Regions from separate parts of the Clostridium sp. Marseille-Q7071 genome, predicted to be linked through region 1. Evidence: predicted binding sites of a transcription regulator. Region 1 holds the regulator's gene; each other region holds the start of a gene.
The links. The regulator HrcA, encoded in region 1, represses chaperone genes, less so after heat shock. The targets are predictions, from matches to a motif close to TGTTAGCACTCNNNNNNNNNGAGTGCTAACA.
Positions count from the first base shown of each region.

Region 1 (4,535 bases):
ACCAATGCCGATTACAGAACTAAGAGCAGGTGAAGTTGGATATTTAAGTGCTTCAATAAAAAATGTTGGAGATGCTAGAGCAGGAGATACAATTACAGAAGCTAATAGACCTGCAGAAGAAGCACTTGAAGGTTATAGACCTGCAATACCAATGGTTTTTAGTGGAATTTATCCTGTAGATGGATCAAAATATGAAGCTTTAAAAGAGGCGCTAGAAAAATTGCAACTAAATGATGCTGCATTATCATTTGAACCAGAGACTTCTATAGCACTGGGATTTGGATTTAGATGTGGTTTCTTAGGGCTTCTACATATGGAGATTATTCAAGAGCGAATAGAGAGAGAATTTAACTTGGATATTATAACTACAGCACCTTCTGTTATTTATAAAGTAGTAAAAACTGATGGAACTCTTATAGAAATAACAAATCCAACTAATCTTCCAGAACCATCAGAAATAAGTTATATGGAAGAGCCTATGGTTAAAACTTCTATAATTGCACCCTCAGATTATGTTGGAGCAATAATGGAACTCTGCCAAGATAAGAGAGGTATATTCATTGATATGCAATATATTGAAGAAACAAGGGTAGTTATAAATTATGATATGCCTTTAAATGAGATAGTTTATGATTTCTTTGATGCATTAAAATCTAGGACTAGAGGATATGCTTCTTTTGACTATGAATTAAAAGGATATAAGGAAACTAAACTTGTTAAGTTAGATATAATGTTAAATGGAGATGTGGTAGACGCCTTATCAATGATAGTACCACAGGAAAGAGCTTATTATAGAGGAAGAGCTATGGCTGAAAAGCTTAAAGAGATTATTCCTAGACAATTATTTGAAATTCCTATACAGGCTACTGTAGGTTCAAAAATCATAGCAAGGGAAACTGTAAAAGCTATGAGAAAAGATGTACTTGCAAAATGCTATGGTGGAGACATTTCAAGAAAGAAAAAACTTTTAGAAAAACAAAAGCAAGGAAAGAAAAGAATGAGACAAATTGGTAGCGTAGAAGTACCACAAGAAGCATTTATGGCCGTGTTAAAAATAGATTAGTAAAAAGTGAGGATCAGATTATGAATAAGGTAGCATTATATATTCATATTCCATTTTGTAAAAACAAATGTTTTTATTGTGACTTTGCTTCTTTTAGTGGCAATGAAGGATATATGCTTGATTATGCTAAAGCCTTATCTAAAGAAATTGACAACATAAGCAGTGACAATATTATAAAAACAATATTTATAGGTGGGGGAACTCCCACCTATTTATCTTTAGAAGGCTTTAAGATACTAAAAGAAAGTATAGATAAACTAAATATTCATAAGGATGTAGAATTTACTGTAGAAGGAAATCCAGGAACTTTTACAAAAGAAAAACTAGAGTTTCTAAAAACCATGGGGGTTAATAGATTAAGTATAGGACTTCAAGCTTGGCAGAATAATTTATTAAAAACTTTAGGAAGAATTCATACTGTAGAAGAATTTAAAGAAAGTTATTTAATGGCAAGACAATTAGGTTTTGATAATATTAATATAGATTTAATGTTTGGACTTCCAAATCAAAATCTTAAAATGTGGGAGGAAACTCTTGAAGAAGTAGCATCATTAGATCCAGATCACTTATCTTGCTATAGTTTAATTATTGAAGAAGGAACTCCGTTTTTTAATCTTTATAAAAATAAAAAATTAAATTTACCTAATGAAGATATTGAACGGCAAATGTACTCTACTACTTTAAAAACTTTGAGGAAATATGGTTATAACCAATATGAAATTTCTAATTTTTCTAAGGAAAATAAAGAATGTAAACATAATTTAGTATATTGGAATTTAAATCCTTATATTGGTTGTGGTGTTGCTGCTCATTCTTACATAGATAATGTAAGATATTCAAATACTGAAAATATAAAAGATTATATAGAGAGAATGAATAAATATAATAGCCCACTAGTATATAAAAATGAAAATACATTAGAAGAAAATATAGAAGAATTCATGTTTTTGGGTCTTAGAAAAATTTGTGGGATTAAAAAAGAAGAGTTTAAGAAAAGATTTTCACAAAACATACATAGTATTTATGGAGAAGTTATTGACAAGTATAAATCTTTAAATATGTTATGTGAAACTGAGGAAAGAATATTTTTAAATGAAAGGGGAATAGAGGTATCTAATATAATTATGTCTGAATTTTTACTAGAAAAATCATAAAGGGTATTGACAATTAAAAATTTAAATGATATTTTAAAAATGTAGTGATTAGCACTCAATAATAGAGAGTGCTAATAAAGAGGTGATAACATGAAGATTGATGATAGAAAAATTTATATACTTCAGGCTATTATCAATGACTACATTATCTATGGAGAGCCTGTAGGATCAAGAACTATTGCTAAAAAGTATGATTTAGGAATTAGTTCAGCTACTATAAGAAATGAAATGGCAGATTTAGAGGAAATGGGATATTTAGAACAATTACATACCTCTTCAGGGAGAAAACCTTCAGATAAGGGGTATAGGCTGTATGTAGATAGACTTATGAAATTATCCTCTTTAACTCAAGAAGAAGAAAGTGCCATAAAAAATTATTTAGTAGATTTAGCTTTTAGTGAAATTGACAAAATTGTAAAAGGTGCAACTCAAATTCTTTCAGAACTTACAAATTTAACATCTATTGTGAAGGCACCATCGGTTAAAAAAAGTTTTGTTAAATATATACAGTTAATTAGCCTAGATAAGAATAGTATTTTATCTACAATTATCACGGATAGTGGTTTGATAAAGCATAATGTTATTAGAGTTAGTAATCCAATTGACAATAATTCATTATTCAAAATAAATAATATTTTAAATATAAGATTAAGAGATATTTCTGTAGAAAAAATTAATTTAGAATTATTAATTAATCTAAAAAAAGATCTACATGGAAATGAAGAAATATTCGATGCTATACTTCCTGTACTTTATGAAAGTTTAGTGAATACTGAAAATAATGAGGTTTATATAGAAGGAAGCACAAATATTTTTAATTATCCCGAGTACAATAATATTGATAAAGCAAAGGAATTTTTAGTGTTAGTTAATAATTCTGAAAGTATCAGTAATATTCTTGAAAATGATGAAGGTGAATTATCTATAAAAATTGGGCGAGAGAATTTTATGGAATGTGCTAAAGATTGCAGTATAATAACTGCAACATATAGTTATAATGGCAATTCACTAGGAACTATAGGGGTTATAGGGCCTACTAGAATTCCCTATGGCAAGGTAATTGCAGTCCTTAATAGCATAGTTAATGAACTAAATATTAATATATCAAAAAAATACAACGGTTTTAAGTAAAATCGTTGTATTATAATAGCTTTGGAATGGAGGAATGGGAAGTGCAAAATATAGATGAAGACCTGAAGAATAAAAAAATGGAAGAGGCTTTAGAAAATAATGAAGAAGTTGATAATGTGGAAGAGACTTTAGAAGAATCTGAAATAAATGAGGATAAAGAGTTTGAAGACATATCATCACCAGAACTTTATGATGTAAAAGCTTTAAAAGAAGAAAATGAAAGTCTAAAACAAGAATTATCATCATTAAAAGATAGAATTTTAAGATTAACTGCTGAATATGATAACTATAGGAAAAGAACAATAAAAGAAAAAGAGAACATTTACGTAGATGCTTGCGAAGATGTTCTAAAGGAAATGTTCCCTGTTCTAGATAATCTTGAACGTGCACTAGGTGTTAGTGGAAGTGAAGAAGATCTAAAAAAGGGAATAGAGATGACTGTTAAGCAATTTAGTACTTCATTTGAAAAATTAGGGATAGAGGAAGTTGCTACAGACGTTGAATTCGATCCTAATCTTCATAATGCTGTTATGCATATAGAAGATGAGAATTTCGGAAAAAATCAAATTGCAGAAGTTTTCTTAAAAGGATATAAAAAAGGAAATAAAGTATTAAGATATAGTATGGTAAAAGTTGCAAATTAACATTTAGGAGGTAAATACAATGGGAAAAATAATAGGTATTGATTTAGGTACAACAAATTCATGTGTGGCTGTTATGGAAGGTGGAGAACCAGTTATAATTCCAAATGCGGAAGGTGCAAGAACTACTCCTTCAGTAGTATCCTTTTTAGCAGATGGAGAAAGATTAGTAGGTCAAGTAGCAAAAAGACAAGCGATCACAAATCCAGATAAAACAATAATGTCAATAAAAAGATATATGGGAACTAACCATAAAGTTAAAATAGATGGAAAAGAATATACTCCTCAAGAAATATCAGCAATGGTTCTTCAAAAGATTAAAGCTGATGCAGAGGCATATTTAGGAGAAACAGTAACAGAAGCGGTTATAACTGTTCCAGCGTATTTTAATGACAGTGAAAGACAAGCAACTAAAGATGCAGGTAGAATTGCAGGTTTAGATGTTAAAAGAATAATCAATGAGCCAACAGCGGCATCACTTGCTTATGGTCTTGATAAAATGGATAAAAGTCAAAAAATATTCGTTTATGACTTAGGCGGTGGTAC
Region 1 covers NZ_CBCOPR010000001.1:2,388,507-2,393,041, forward strand. The annotation lists gene lepA (translation elongation factor 4) at 1-1,063, shown strand, start outside; gene hemW (radical SAM family heme chaperone HemW) at 1,081-2,217, shown strand; gene hrcA (heat-inducible transcriptional repressor HrcA) at 2,308-3,348, shown strand; gene grpE (nucleotide exchange factor GrpE) at 3,375-3,992, shown strand; gene dnaK (molecular chaperone DnaK) at 4,012-4,535, shown strand, end outside.

Region 2 (4,535 bases), 1.6 Mb from region 1:
TACAGGATCAGCTATAGTTAATCCTTCTATAAGTAATGCTTGATTATATAATAAATCTGTATATAATTTAAGCTTGTCTTTATCACTCTCATAAGCTTCTTTTAATGACTTAAACACATCATGATTTGTATTTATTTCTAAAATTTTATCTGCTTTTATATTTTCATTGTTAGGCATAGCATTTAAAATTTTCTCCATTTCAATTGAAAGCTCACCATCGTTTGATAGACATACTGGATGATTCTTTAATCTTTTTGATTCTCTAACATCTTTTACTTTATCTGATAAAATATCTTTCATATGTTCAAAAAGTTCTTTATTGTCCTTATCATCTGAACTAGCTGATTTTTCGTTTTCTTCCATTTCTATACCTAAATCACCACTTGATACAGATTTGAATTCTTTATCATTATATTTCATCAGCATTCTTATAGCAAACTCGTCTACATCCTCTGTAAAGTATAATATTTCATATCCTTTATCTAATACAATTTCTGTTTGTGGTAGTTTCTCAATTCTTTCATTTGATTCACCAGCAGCATAGTAAATATATTTCTGATCTTCTGGCATTCTAGAAACATATTCAGCTAAAGTTACCATCTTTTTCTCTTTTGAAGAATAAAACATTAATAAATCTTGCAGCACATCTTTATTGCTTCCAAAATCACTATAAACGCCATATTTTAATTGTGTTCCAAAAGATTTGTAGAATTCTTCATATTTATCTCTCTCATTTTTTAGTATGTTTTCTAACTCATTTTTTATTTTAGTTTTTATATTTTTAGCAATAAGTTTTAATTGTCTATCATGTTGTAATATCTCTCTAGATATGTTAAGAGATAAATCTTCTGAATCTACTATACCTTTAACAAATCCAAAATAATCAGGTAATAAATCTCCACACTTATTCATGATTAGAACACCATTTGAATATAGCTCTAAACCTTTTTCATATTCTTTTGTATAGAAATCATATGGTGTTTTTTCTGGAATAAACAAAATTGCATTATAGCTTACAGCACCATCAACACTGGTATGAATATGTTTTATTGGTTTATCAAATCCGTAGTGCTTTTCAGAATAAAAGTTATCATAATCTTCCTTGGTAAGCTCGTTTTTATTCTTTCTCCATATAGGAACCATACTATTTACAATCTGTTCCTCTAGATACTCTTCATATTCATTCTCAGTACCTTCTTTAAGTTTCTCTCTAGTTATGTCCATTTTTATTGGATATCTAATAAAATCAGAATACTTCTTAATTATAGACTGTAGTTTATATTCCTCTAAATACTCATCAAAGTTCTCATCTTCTGTGTTTTCTTTTATCTTAAGTATTATTTCTGTACCAATAGAATCTTTTTCACATGGTTCAACGGTATATCCATCGATACCTTTAGATTCCCACTTGTAAGCTTCATCACTACCAAAAGCTTTACTTATAACAGTAACAGTATCAGCTACTAAAAATGCAGAATAGAATCCTACTCCAAACTGCCCGATTATGTCATATCCATCTTTTAATTCATTTTCTTTTTTAAATTGTAAAGACCCACTTTTTGCTATAACCCCAAGATTATCATCAAGTTCTTCTTTTGTCATTCCAATACCAGTATCAGAAATTCTTACTGTTCTAGTTGTTTTATCAGAAGCTACCTTAATATAATAATCATCTTTTTCAAAAGTCAAAGACTCGTCCATTAATGCCTTATAATAAATTTTATCAATTGCATCGCTGGCGTTAGAAATAAGTTCTCTTAAAAAAATTTCCCTATGAGTATAAATTGAGTTAATCATAAGATCTAGAAGTCTCTTAGACTCTGCCTTAAATTGTTTTGTTTCCAAATTTAATCTCTCCCTTCACAATAAAAAATATATACAAATAAAAGTCTTTCATCCTGTTTTTAATGAATGTGACCTTTCAGCTAATTATTATAAAATTTTGAAAACAAGTTATATTATCAGTTAAATTACTTTTTAAAAATTAATTTAACTATTATTAAGCACTCTGCTGTTTTCATATAGCATGATTATTAGCACTCTTTTCCCTTGAGTGCTAACAGCTATTATTTTTATAACATATTTTACATGTTATGTCAATATTACTTATAGAACTAATAAATACTTTTCATATAACTAACATCAAATTAATTTATCTAGCCTATCACTACTTATTTAAGTTTTAAAAATCTATATTACATATTCATTTATTTTAAACTAATAGCTATCGCTATGCCCCATGCCAGCAATACTAAAAAAAGCGTCACTAATTTGTGACGCTTTTAAATTTATTTTTGTTAATGATATTTATATTTAATAGCTATAAAAGTTTTGCTTTATTATTTTATATCAGTTCCTTTTATAGGCAATTTACCATGCTCTGTGTCTACAATAACATTTAATATATCTCCTTCAACAGAACCTTTTGCTATATATGGTATTTTTTAATAAGTTTTTTGATTTTTCCTGAGAATTCAAATTCATTTCCATTTAATTTTCCATTGGAAAAATCATTTTTTTCACCCATAATATTTAATAAGCCGCTTAATACGTCACCATCAACTACAAAAGTAATTGTATCTTTTTCTACTCCCATTGGAGTTTGTATTGTAATGTTATAATTTTCATTCATAAAATAATATAAACATATCTTCTTCAGTTTTTATTTGGTAACAAGTGTTAGCTATGATGACTAAATGAAAAACATAAAGTCATTATCTTCTCTTTGTTTTTCATATTCATTTGCTAATTCATATAATGTAATTTTTTTTAAACTTGTTTCAATTGCATTATCAAGTGGTTCAAAGACGAATGACTGCATAGCAGATTCTAGTGCTGATACTTTGTTCTCAACAGTTTCTTCTGTTTTTTCAAATAAAGAAGTTTCGATCGCTGACAAAACCTCAAATACGGTTATATATCTAGGCATTCGTGTCAATCTATATCCTCCTTGTGCACCCTTGATAGATGTAACTATTTCTGCTCTTTTTAATAATGAAAATGTCTGCTCTAAATAAATTTTTGATAAACCAAGTGCTTCCGATATTTTCACAATTGTAATGTACTCTCCATTTTGATGAAGTTGTGCCATATAAATCACTGCTGCCAAACCATAACGTCCTTTTGCTGATATTCTCACTATATTCACCCATTTCATAGTTGTTTAATATTATTTATATGTTACCTATAAATAATATTAAAGTCAATATCATACTAATCATATATGTATTATAAAAATGAATTTTGAAAACCTATTGACTTTTCATCTTTACAGAGCTACAATCTTATTCATACTAAACATATATGTATTATACATTTTAACCTTAGGAGGTGAGTTATATGGACATTGATTTTATTTTAAAAAATATTCCCCTTTACATAAAAGCTACACAGCTAACCCTTACTCTAGCTTTCTGGGGTGTTGTGTTGTCAGTACTTATCGGATTTATCTGTAGTTTAATCATTTATTACAAAGTGAAAGTTTTAAGGCATATTGTTAGCGGTTATATTGAACTTTCACGAAATACCCCTCTTTTAATCCAACTCTTCTTCCTTTATTATGGATTACCTAAGATGGGTATAAAGCTTGAAGCCTATACTTGTGCTGTCATTAGCCTTGCCTTTCTAGGGGGAAGCTATATGGCTGAGGCATTTCGCAGTGGATTTGAAGCAGTAAACAAAATTCAAATTGAATCTGGTCTTAGCATTGGACTTACTAAGGCACAACTGATTAGATATGTAATATTACCACAAGCTTTTACAGTTGCAATACCTGCCCTAGGTGCTAATGCAATCTTTATATTAAAAGAAACATCAATTGTCAGTGCTATTGCCCTTGCTGATTTAATGTTTGTAACTAAAGATTTAATTGGAATGTATTATAAAACAACAGAAGCCCTAGTTATGCTTGTAGGAGCTTATTTAATTATTTTATTGCCATTATCACTCCTACTTACCCTAATTGAAAGGAGAGTACGTTATGCAGAGCTTGGGAATTAATGTTTTCTTTCAGGGAACTAATTTATCTAGACTTTTTGGAGGACTATGGGTAACTGCACGAATTGCACTTATTTCTATTTCTATTTCCTTAATACTTGGTGTCATTTTGGGTATTCTTATGACATCTAATAATAAACTTATAAGATTTATACTAAGAATTTATCTAGAAGCAGTAAGAATTATTCCTGTACTAGTATGGTTGTTTCTTTTTTACTTTGGACTTACTAAGATATTGAACATACATTTAGATGGTGAGCTTGTTTCTATACTTGTGTTCACCCTATGGGGAAGTGCTGAGATGGGCGATATTGTACGTGGGGCCATTACCTCACTTCCAAAACATCAAAAAGAAAGTGGTAAAGCAATTGGGCTTACTGATGCTCAAATTTACTTTTATATTATTATTCCACAAGCATTACGTCGTCTAATTCCTGCGGCTATCAATCTTGCTACTCGTATGATAAAGACAACATCTTTAGTGGTGCTTATTGGAGTTGTTGAAGTCCTAAAAGTAGGTCAGCAAATAATAGAAGCAT
Region 2 covers NZ_CBCOPR010000001.1:3,988,954-3,993,488, forward strand. The annotation lists gene htpG (molecular chaperone HtpG) at 1-1,845, opposite strand, end outside; gene ACWPW7_RS18945 (hypothetical protein) at 2,429-2,632, opposite strand; gene ACWPW7_RS18950 (RrF2 family transcriptional regulator) at 2,693-3,139, opposite strand; gene ACWPW7_RS18955 (amino acid ABC transporter permease) at 3,340-3,999, shown strand; gene ACWPW7_RS18960 (amino acid ABC transporter permease) at 3,980-4,535, shown strand, end outside.
Region 2: htpG (molecular chaperone HtpG) is a predicted target of HrcA. The motif match lies at 2,032-2,062, and genes of this name have one in related genera.

Region 3 (4,535 bases), on a different contig from region 1:
TATGCTTTCCCTACACCAGAGCAACTTATAAATGCTTTACCAGAAGAAATTGAAAGCTTAGGAGTTGGATTTAGAGCAAAATACATAACTGATGCTATAAACAAAGTTTATAATAATGTTTATAATTTGGAAGAAATAAAATCATTAAGTGATGATGAGTGTCATGAAGCACTAAAGCAGTTTAATGGTATAGGACCTAAAGTTTCAGACTGTATAATGCTTTTCTCAATGGAGAAATATTCTGCTTTCCCGGTGGATGTATGGGTAAAAAGAGCAATGCAATTTTTCTATTTAGCACCAGATGTATCTTTACCTAAGATAAGAATATTTGCTCGTGATAAATTTGGAGAATTATCAGGCTTTGCACAACAATATCTATTCTACTACGCTAGGGAAAACAACATAAAGATTGAGTAGTATGAACAAGTTAGTCAATTGAGAATTGAAAATGGACAATTGGCAATGCGGTTGAAATTAGTTTTAATCAAACTAATTTCTTCTAATGTATTTTTAATAAAAGTGACTACGTCACTTTAAAAAAGAAATCAATTGAAAACTTCTCCTTTAAAGGAGAAGTATCAATAATTGTCCATTGTCAATCGTCAATTCTCAATTATATAAGAAGAGGATACTAATAAAGTTAACTAATACTATGGAGAAACTATAAATGCTAATTTTTTATAAAAGTTACTGTGTAGCCTAAAAATAATTATTTTAAATTTCTCAGCTACTGCTGAGAAATGTCAATAATTGTCCATTGTCCATTGTCAATTTTCCATTGCAGAAGGGATGTTTATGAATTATATAATTGATAAAATAAATAAGTATAAAGTATATATTATATTAGGAATTCTCATAATCATTGGTGGATTTATTGGTTATGAGTATTTTTTTAAATATGCTGATTTGTTTAAAAATCCAGATAAAATAAAAGAGGTTATCTTATCCTATGGAAGTTATAGCATATTAATCTTTATACTAATACAAATACTTCAAGTAGTATTTTTCTTTATTCCAGGAGAAGTTATACAAATTGCAGGAGGATACATTTTTGGTAGTTTTTTAGGAGGAATAATTTCTGTTATTGGCATTTTTCTAGGAAGTGCTATTGGATATTTAATTGCAAGATACTTGGCAAGGGATATGGTCCGAAAAATCATAGAAAAGAAGAATTTAAAATTCTTTAGAAAGATATTAACAAAAGGTAGTAATAAAATGGTCATATTGCTTGTATACTTAATTCCAGGGATACCTAAAGATATATTAGTCTATCTTTGTGGATTATCTGATGTAGATTTTTGGGATTTTATATTGTATTCAAGTATGGGCAGATTTCCGTGGATAATTATTTCAGCTATATTTGGACATAGTATAGGTGATAGAAACTATGTAATTTTAGGAAGCTTAGCCATAATATCCATTATATTTTTCTTAATAGGAGTACTAAAAGGAAATAAAGTACTTCAATATTTACATGAAAAAAGAAAAAAAAGGGAATGAATATTAAAGCATATTTAAAAATAACTAGTTAGTATGTTCATCTGGTTTGTATAGGGATACAATGCGAAAACTTAATATATACTCTAGAAAATAAATTTTCTATAAAAATAGTCTAAATCCTTAGAAATTAAGGATTAATAATGAAGAATGAAAAATTCAGGAAAAAATTCACTAAAGGTGAATTTCTTAAAATAAAATTTATTTTTAAAAAACTCCAAAAGCTTTAGCAGTAGAGTTTTAACCATAATTCTTTATTCAAAAAAAGATTTTTTATTATGGAAATTAAAATCACGCATAAGTTAAATTTTGATTAAGGAACCGTATATCATACTGCGTCGTCATAATTTAATGATAGCTAGACTATAATGAAAATTTGTCGAACTGTTTGATGTAAAATAGATTTCGTACTTTTAACTAGTTATTTTATTTCATATGCCTAAAATAAAAGTTGATAAAAAATACAATTAATAGAAATATTGAGAAAAGATAAGGAAAATAAAGTTATATTAAGGAAAATTGGAATAAAGGCTATTTTTGAACTGTAAAGCAAATTTGATATTAATCTAAGGTTTAATTATGATAATAATAGAATTAGCACTCAATGATATGGAGTGCTAACAAATTGAAAATAAATAATTTTTATTTCATATATTTAAGGAGGGCTAAACTATGGCAATAAAACCACTTGGTGATAGAGTAGTTATAAAAAGATTAGAGGCTGAGGAGAAGACTAAGAGCGGAATAGTTCTTACGTCAGCATCAAAGGAGAAACCACAAGAGGCTGAGGTTATTGCAGTAGGCTCAGGACTTGTAGTTGACGGAAAAGAAATAAAAATGGAAGTTAAAGTAGGGGATAAAATATTATTCTCTAAATACGCAGGTAATGAAATTAAACACGAAGGACAAGAATATATCATATTAAAGCAAGAAGATATATTAGCAGTTATAGAGTAATATTATAGAATATAGTCGAAAAGTAAGCGTATAATAGGAGGTTTTATCATGGCTAAGACAATTTTATTCGGTGAAGAAGCAAGAAGAGCTATGCAAAGAGGAGTGGATACTTTAGCAGATACAGTTAAAGTAACTTTAGGACCAAAAGGAAGAAACGTTGTTTTAGATAAAAAATTCGGTTCTCCACTTATAACTAATGATGGAGTAACAATTGCTAGAGAAATAGAACTTGAAGATGCTTTTGAAAATATGGGAGCACAACTTGTTAAAGAAGTTGCTACAAAAACTAATGATGTAGCAGGGGATGGTACTACAACAGCTACAGTTTTAGCTCAAGCTATAATAAGAGAGGGCTTAAAAAACGTAACAGCTGGTGCTAATCCAATGTTAATAAGAAATGGAATAAGAATGGCAGTAGATAAAGCTGTTGAAGAAATAAAAAAATATTCTAAGCCAATAAACGGAAAAGAAGATATATCAAGAGTTGCAGCTGTATCAGCGGCAGATGAAGAAATCGGACAATTAATAGCAGATGCAATGGAAAAAGTGGGAAATGAAGGAGTTATCACTGTTGAAGAATCTAGAACTATGGGAACAGAGCTTGACGTAGTTGAAGGAATGCAATTTGACAGAGGATATTTAAGTCCATATATGGTAACTGATCCAGATAAAATGGAAGCTATTTTAGATGACGCATATATCTTAATCACTGATAAGAAAATCAGTAACTTACAAGAAATTCTACCAGTACTTGAACAAATAGTTCAGCAAGGAAAGAAATTATTAATAATTGCTGAAGACATAGAAGGAGAAGCATTAGCTACATTAGTAGTTAATAAATTAAGAGGAACATTTACTTGTGTTGCTGTTAAAGCTCCTGGATTTGGTGACAGAAGAAAAGAAATGCTTGAAGATATAGCAATACTTACAGGTGGAGTTGTAATTTCTGAAGAATTAGGATATGACCTAAAAGAAGCTACAGTAGAAATGCTTGGAAGAGCTGAAAGTGTTAAAATTTCTAAAGAAAATACGACTATTGTAAATGGAAAAGGAAATAAAGAAAATATAGCTCAAAGAGTAAATCAAATAAAAATACAAATGGAAGAAACAACTTCTGATTTCGATAAAGAAAAATTAAATGAAAGACTTGCAAAACTTGCAGGTGGAGTAGCTGTAATAAAAGTTGGAGCTGCTACAGAAACAGAACTTAAAGAAAGAAAATTAAGAATAGAAGACGCATTAGCTGCTACCAAAGCTGCTGTTGAAGAAGGAATAATTGCTGGTGGTGGAACTGCATATGCAAATGCAATTCCTGAAGTTGAAAAATTAACTTCTGATATAGATGATATTCAAGTTGGTATCAATATTGTGAAAAAAGCATTAGAAGAACCATTAAGACAAATAGTTATAAATGCTGGTTATGAAGGTTCTGTAATCATAGAAAAAGTTAAAGGAACTGGAGCAGAAATGGGTTACGATGCATTAAGAGGAGAATTCGTAGACATGATAAAAGCTGGTATAGTTGACCCAACTAAGGTTGCAAGAACTGCTCTTCAAAATGCTGCATCAGTAGCTGCAACATTCTTAACAACAGAATCTGCTGTAGTAGATCTTCCAGAGAAAAATCCTGTTGCACCTATGGCACCAGATATGGGAATGGGTGGAATGTACTAATAAAAAAACATGGAGTTATGACGAAAGTCATAACTCTTTTTTTATGTATATGAAAGTATAAAAAATTTTGAAAGTTGAAGATAAAAATAGTAGATATTTTTTATAACCTATATTATAATAAGAACAAATGTTCTGTGGAGGGAAGATAAGATAATGATAAATAAAATAGGAAAAATAACAATATACGTAAATAATCAAGAAGAAGCTAAAAAATTCTGGACTGAAAAAGTGGGATTTGTAGTTAAGTTTGAACAAGAAATGATGCCAGGTATGAAATGGTTAGAAGTAGGTCCAAGTGAAGATGAATTTGCAACATTTATATTATATAATAAAGAAGTAATGGAGACTCAAAATCCGTCAGCTAATGTTACTCATCCATCAATAATATTAAGTACAACTGATATTGA
Region 3 covers NZ_CBCOPR010000002.1:52,640-57,174, reverse strand. The annotation lists gene ACWPW7_RS23020 (DNA-3-methyladenine glycosylase family protein) at 1-417, shown strand, start outside; gene ACWPW7_RS23015 (TVP38/TMEM64 family protein) at 796-1,500, shown strand; gene groES (co-chaperone GroES) at 2,170-2,454, shown strand; gene groL (chaperonin GroEL) at 2,503-4,128, shown strand; gene ACWPW7_RS23000 (VOC family protein) at 4,282-4,535, shown strand, end outside.
Region 3: groES (co-chaperone GroES) is a predicted target of HrcA. The motif match lies at 2,090-2,120, and genes of this name have one in related genera.